One region of the Metabacillus dongyingensis genome, then DNA from elsewhere that is predicted to be linked to it. Evidence: a T-box and tRNA genes for the amino acid it is inferred to sense, from the RefSeq annotation. Region 1 holds a T-box; the other holds one or more tRNA genes.

Region 1 (3,398 bases):
CTGAGTCAAGATGAACTTCAGCCACCGGGACTATCGCAGCTTGAACAGGTGCAAGCCATAATGGGAAGCTGCCGGCAAAATGCTCCATCAAGATTCCAAGAAATCTGTCTAGAGAGCCTGATATTGCCCTGTGAATGACAACAGGCCTTTGCTTTTCATTTTTTTCATCGATGTAGCTTAGATTAAATTTCTCAGGCATTTGAAAATCGAGCTGCACTGTTGCACACTGATGGCTTCTTTTCATTGCATCTTTTATATGAAAATCGATTTTCGGACCGTAAAAGGCTCCATCACCTGCATTTAATTGATAAGGAAGGCTTAAATCTTCAAGCACTTGTTTCAGTGATTGTTCGGCCTTCTCCCAAAGCTTATCAGAACCCATTGAGTTCAGGGGCCTAGTAGATAGTTCAACAGAATAATCAAAGCCGAAAGTACGATACACCTTGTCTATCTGTAGAAGCACACTTTTAATCTCATCTACAATCTGATCTGGCCGGACAAACAAGTGGGCATCATCCTGACAGAAAGTGCGGACTCGGAGCAGCCCATTCAGCGCTCCGCTGTATTCGTGCCGGTGAACCTGCCCGAATTCTGCAAGTCTGACGGGAAGGTCCCGATATGAATATAGCTGGTTTTTAAAAATCATCATGTGCCCCGGACAATTCATAGGCTTTAAAGCAAACTTCGCTTCATCCACATCCGAAAAATACATATTTTCATGATAATGATCCCAGTGCCCTGACTGCCTCCACAGCTTTTCATTCATCATTAATGGAGTCTGCACCTCACGATAGCCTGCTTCCCCTTGAACCTCTCGAAGAAAATTCTGCAGCTCATTTCTCATTAATTGGCCGTTTGGCAAAAAGAATGGCATACCAGGAGCCTCTTCTGAAAACATGAACAGCTCCATTTCTTTTCCAATCTTGCGGTGATCCCGCTTTTTTAGTTCCTCAAGCTCTTTTAAATGGAGTGCTAATTCTTTTTTACTTGAAAAGGCAATTCCTGAAATCCTCTGCATGACGATATTTTCTTTATCTCCCTTCCAGTAGGAACCGGAAACAGCATTTAACTTAAATGCTTTAATAAATTTTAATGAAGGCAAATGCGGCCCGCTGCATAAATCAATAAATTCTCCATGCTTACTAATGGGAATTAGGTTACGTTCCCTTTGTTCATGGATAAGCTCAAGTTTCAGTGCCTCACCTTGTTTAGAAAGAACAGCTTCGGCTTTTTCATATGGCAGTTTCAGCTGTTCAAGTTCCTGCTGTTCGTTCATTATTTTCAGCATTTCCTGTTCGATCATCGGCAGTTCTTCTTCCCTGATGCTGTGAGGCAGCTGAAACTCATAGTAAAACCCGCTGTCCTCATAAGAGCTGCTTCCCAAAATCGCCCCTTTATACAATCTCTTTACCGCCTGGGCAAGAACATATGAACAAGTATGATTCAAGAAAATATGACGTTCATCAGATTCACTTGTAATAAGCTCAACTTCTGAGATATCATCCACAATGTCATGTAGACTTAAGACCTTTCCATTTACCTTCCCTCCTATTACTTTCTTATTTTCTTGATGGGAATTGGCCAAATCCTTCAACAAAATTTTATTCTCCATGTTTAAACACTCCTTTTATAATATAAAAAACGCACTCATCCCTAAAATAGGGACGAGTGCGTTTACCCGTGGTTCCACCCAGCTTTCCATTCTAAAAAAAGAATGGCTCCAGCGCCATAACGCAGCGTCTGCGGCACGGCATTTCCTCCGTGCAGTTCCAAGGCGGTAAGTTCATTTTTCCGCATTAGGAAGTTCTCAGCTTTCCTTCCCTCTCTGTAAACCGGCAAAATGACTCATGTCCTTATCTGTACTTCTTTTATGAAATTAAAAAAACGCACTCATCCCTAAAATAGGGACGAGTGCGTTTACCCGTGGTTCCACCCAGCTTTCCATTCTAAAAAAAGAATGGCTCCAGTGCTTTAACGCAGCGTCTGCGGCACGGTATTTCCTCCATGCAGTTCCAAGGCGGTAAGTTCATTTTTCCTGCATTAGGAAGTTCTCAGCTTTCCTTCCCTCTCTGTAAACCGGCAAAATGACTCATGTCCTTATCTGTACTTCTTTTATGAAATTAAAAAAACGCACTCATCCCTAAAATAGGGACGAGTGCGTTTACCCGTGGTTCCACCCAGCTTTCCATTCTAAAAAAGAATGGCTCCAGTGCTTTAACGCAGCAACTGCGGCACGGCATTTCCTCCGTGCAGTATCAAGGCGGTAAGTTCATTTTCTGCGTTAGGAAGCTCTCAGCAATCCTTCCCTCTCTGAAAACCGTTTAAATGACTCATGTCCTTTTCATCACTTTTCAAATAATTATTTTTGAGTTTACAATACATTCCATTATAATTCAACTATTATTTTACAATATTCATCGGATTTTTTTGTGTTCCTATTTTGGCGGGAAATCTTTGCGGAAAAATTCAAATGTCTCTCTTCTTTAAAAAACTCTTTCGGAATGAAGCAGCCCTCTATGATAATCTATTAGAGAAGCAAAGGAGCTGAGACGATGATTATTACTGACAGAATCTATGGAGAGTTTAAAGTAGACGGCATTCTGGAAGAAATAATAAGAAGTAAACCGCTGCAAAGGTTAAAAGGCATTCATCAGGGCGGTGCAAGCTATCTGGTAAATCCAAATTGGAACGTGACCCGATACGAACATTCCATTGGTGTCATGCTATTAATAAAAAAACTTGGCGGTTCTTTAAAAGAACAAATTGCCGGGCTGCTTCACGATATTTCCCACACTGCTTTTTCACATGTTATTGATTTTGTCATTGAAAATGATGAAGAAGATTACCACGAAAAAATAGTTAAAACTGTTATTGAGGGATCTGACATACCAAATATTCTCAATAAATATGGCTATGATTATAAAGAAATCGTCCTCGATGATTCAGTATGGACCATTCTTGAACAGCCAGCTCCTAACTTATGTGCAGACCGTGTAGATTATACGCTTCGCGACATGAGCGCATATGGTCAAATCACTCCACTTGAGGTTAGGCTGTTTCTTGAGAATTTATCTGTAAAAGACGGAAAAATGATTCTTCATAACATTGAAGCAGCAGAATGGTTTACAGAAACCTATTACAAAGAAGTCATTGATTTTTTTATGCATCCATTAAATATCTATGGCTATGATCTTTTAGTAAAAGCATTAAAGGCCTCCTTAATGAAACAGGTCATAAACCTTGACGATCTGCTTCGAACAGACGATGAGGTAATGGATATTCTTCGCTCTTCTGAGGATCAAGAAATCCTGTCTATCATTAGAAAAATTCACCCAGGGGTGATTGTTAAAGAAGATCCCTGCTCCTGGGATTTACATCGCAAAACAAAAATAAGGATT
Region 2 (3,398 bases), 2.0 Mb from region 1:
CAGGCGACTGTTTAGCAAAAACACAGGTCTCTGCGAAGCCGCAAGGCGAAGTATAGGGGCTGACGCCTGCCCGGTGCTGGAAGGTTAAGAGGAGAGGTTAGCGCAAGCGAAGCTTTGAATTGAAGCCCCAGTAAACGGCGGCCGTAACTATAACGGTCCTAAGGTAGCGAAATTCCTTGTCGGGTAAGTTCCGACCCGCACGAAAGGCGTAACGATCTGGGCACTGTCTCAACGAGAGACTCGGTGAAATTATAGTACCTGTGAAGATGCAGGTTACCCGCGACAGGACGGAAAGACCCCGTGGAGCTTTACTGTAGCCTGATATTGAATTTTGGTACAGCTTGTACAGGATAGGTAGGAGCCTTGGAAGCCGGAGCGCCAGCTTCGGTGGAGGCATTGGTGGGATACTACCCTTGCTGTATTGAAATTCTAACCCACAGCCCTGATCGGGCTGGGAGACAGTGTCAGGTGGGCAGTTTGACTGGGGCGGTCGCCTCCTAAAATGTAACGGAGGCGCCCAAAGGTTCCCTCAGAATGGTTGGAAATCATTCGCAGAGTGTAAAGGCACAAGGGAGCTTGACTGCGAGACCTACAAGTCGAGCAGGGACGAAAGTCGGGCTTAGTGATCCGGTGGTTCCGCATGGAAGGGCCATCGCTCAACGGATAAAAGCTACCCCGGGGATAACAGGCTTATCTCCCCCAAGAGTCCACATCGACGGGGAGGTTTGGCACCTCGATGTCGGCTCATCGCATCCTGGGGCTGTAGTCGGTCCCAAGGGTTGGGCTGTTCGCCCATTAAAGCGGTACGCGAGCTGGGTTCAGAACGTCGTGAGACAGTTCGGTCCCTATCCGTCGTGGGCGCAGGAAATTTGAGAGGAGCTGTCCTTAGTACGAGAGGACCGGGATGGACGCACCGCTGGTGTACCAGTTGTCTTGCCAAAGGCATCGCTGGGTAGCTATGTGCGGAAGGGATAAGTGCTGAAAGCATCTAAGCATGAAGCCCCCCTCAAGATGAGATTTCCCATCACATTAGTGAGTAAGAACCCTGAAAGATGATCAGGTTGATAGGTCTGAGGTGGAAGCGCGGTGACGTGTGGAGCTGACAGATACTAATCGTTCGAGGACTTAACCACAGTCTAATAAAGTGTAAAACCTAAGTGAATCTTGTTATCATACGTTATTTAGTTTTGAAAGAATAACTTCTTTCAAAAAAACACTTGAAATCTTCGGATTTTATAGTATAATAATTTTTGTCATTATGTCTGGTGATGATGGCGAAGAGGTCACACCCGTTCCCATGCCGAACACGGAAGTTAAGCTCTTCAGCGCCGATGGTAGTTGGGGGTTTCCCCCTGCAAGAGTAGGACGTCGCCAGGCTAGCATTATTCCGCAGTAGCTCAGTGGTAGAGCTATCGGCTGTTAACCGATCGGTCGTAGGTTCGAGTCCTACCTGCGGAGCCTTGCTTCCATAGCTCAGTCGGTAGAGCACTTCCATGGTAAGGAAGAGGTCATCGGTTCAAGCCCGGTTGGGAGCTTACATTAAACTAATAAAACGGCCCGTTGGTCAAGCGGTTAAGACACCGCCCTTTCACGGCGGTAACACGGGTTCGAATCCCGTACGGGTCACCATTCAAACTTAAGTCTTAATATGTGAAATATCAAACAATCTTTTATGCGGAGGATTAGCTCAGCTGGGAGAGCATCTGCCTTACAAGCAGAGGGTCGGCGGTTCGAGCCCGTCATCCTCCACCATTAAGACATTGCAGCAGACGACTTTAAAAAGCGAATAAATAGTATTGTATTTCACTATATATGCCGGTGTAGCTCAATTGGTAGAGCAACTGACTTGTAATCAGTAGGTTGGGGGTTCAAGTCCTCTTGCCGGCACCACTTATGTGTGGAGGGGTAGCGAAGTGGCTAAACGCGGCGGACTGTAAATCCGCTCCCTCCGGGTTCGGCGGTTCGAATCCGTCCCCCTCCACCACTTTATTTAGACAAACTTAACTGAATAGTTCTTGTCTAGACTGTAAATAATATGTTTAGTTAACATAAACCTTTTTACGGTCAATTAGAATTTTATAGAATACATAATTGATGGGCTATAGCCAAGCGGTAAGGCAACGGACTTTGACTCCGTCATGCGCTGGTTCGAATCCAGCTAGCCCAGCCATTTCTTGTGCCGATTTCTCAGTCGTTAGAGAACGATCGAGTAATCATTGAAGCGTAGCTTCAGCACATAAATCGAGCCGCTCCTAGAATAATCTTTCTTAGATTAGGGCGTCTTGCAAAACTGAAGAGTGTTTTCTTATAAGGTGCCATTAGCTCAGTCGGTAGAGCATCTGACTTTTAATCAGAGGGTCGAAGGTTCGAGTCCTTCATGGCACACCATTTTGCGGAAGTAGTTCAGTGGTAGAACACCACCTTGCCAAGGTGGGGGTCGCGGGTTCGAATCCCGTCTTCCGCTCCAGAACTTCTTATTTATATCGGGGCCTTAGCTCAGCTGGGAGAGCGCCTGCCTTGCACGCAGGAGGTCAGCGGTTCGATCCCGCTAGGCTCCATCATAAACACCCTGTAAAAACCGTTAGACTTAATGTCTAACGGTTTTTTGTTTAGGAATAATGAAAAAAATTACTTTATGGATACGTGCTTCACTTTATTTATATATGAATTCAATATCCTATCCTTTATGTTATAACAGTTTTCTTTTTGAATATGAGGCTTGCGAGTTGGAGATCATTTTCCGCAAGTTAAACCATTATTTTGGTGAGTCAGAAATAAGTTTTTACTAATTAAAGGCTGATTTTTGCGAGTTGGGCATTCGGTTCTAAATATGAAGTTCAATACACAGCTTAAACTCTTTCATAATTAACAGCAGTTTTGATTAATAATGGCTAACAGCAGCTAGTAACAGGTATTTTTATATCTTTTTTTCATAAAAAAATGAAGTTGCGAGCCAAAAACCCATTTTCGGGAATTGAACACTGAGTCGTGCGAGTTGGTTATAGTTTTTCGTTAATTAAAAAACGGCTAATGCGAGTTGGATGGTTTGGATCCAATTTGATGTTTAATTTGTTCAATTCAGATCAGTCATAAAGGTGAAGTAGAAATTCGGAAAAATAATCAAGTGACCAGGAAATCAGCTGACTCTACATCATCGTATTAATTATTCCCTGCTATTTCCAATTATTTTACAGAAAACTCTGTATATATATACACGATTTTGTCGAGTTGAGTCATGACCCTTTTTATCAGTACAATAGATACAGAGTTTCTTACTAAGGGGGATGATTTACATGAAAGAAAGAATATCAATTATCGGGGTACCAATGGATTTAGGTCAAATGCGCCGAGGTGTGGACATGGGGCCTAGTGCTATCAGATACGCAGGGGTTGTAGAA

The links. A T-box is a leader RNA that pairs with one kind of tRNA and senses whether it is charged. The one in region 1 lies ahead of thrS (threonine--tRNA ligase), so its partner is inferred to be a tRNA-Thr.
Region 2: it encodes a tRNA-Thr, which carries the amino acid that the T-box ahead of thrS (threonine--tRNA ligase) is inferred to sense. The anticodon was not compared.

Annotation. Positions count from the first base shown of each region.
Region 1 covers NZ_CP082944.1:3,211,596-3,214,993, forward strand. Annotated here, with positions in the region: gene thrS (threonine--tRNA ligase) at 1-1,612, opposite strand, end outside; T-box leader at 1,658-1,869, opposite strand; T-box leader at 1,901-2,113, opposite strand; T-box leader at 2,145-2,354, opposite strand; gene K8L98_RS15685 (HD domain-containing protein) at 2,553-3,398, shown strand, end outside.
Region 2 covers NZ_CP082944.1:173,520-176,917, forward strand. Annotated here, with positions in the region: rRNA gene K8L98_RS00975 (23S ribosomal RNA) at 1-1,133, shown strand, start outside; rRNA gene rrf (5S ribosomal RNA) at 1,262-1,377, shown strand; tRNA gene K8L98_RS00985 (tRNA-Asn) at 1,387-1,458, shown strand; tRNA gene K8L98_RS00990 (tRNA-Thr) at 1,463-1,535, shown strand; tRNA gene K8L98_RS00995 (tRNA-Glu) at 1,555-1,629, shown strand; tRNA gene K8L98_RS01000 (tRNA-Val) at 1,677-1,752, shown strand; tRNA gene K8L98_RS01005 (tRNA-Thr) at 1,815-1,890, shown strand; tRNA gene K8L98_RS01010 (tRNA-Tyr) at 1,900-1,984, shown strand; tRNA gene K8L98_RS01015 (tRNA-Gln) at 2,096-2,170, shown strand; tRNA gene K8L98_RS01020 (tRNA-Lys) at 2,313-2,388, shown strand; tRNA gene K8L98_RS01025 (tRNA-Gly) at 2,393-2,467, shown strand; tRNA gene K8L98_RS01030 (tRNA-Ala) at 2,486-2,558, shown strand; gene rocF (arginase) at 3,294-3,398, shown strand, end outside.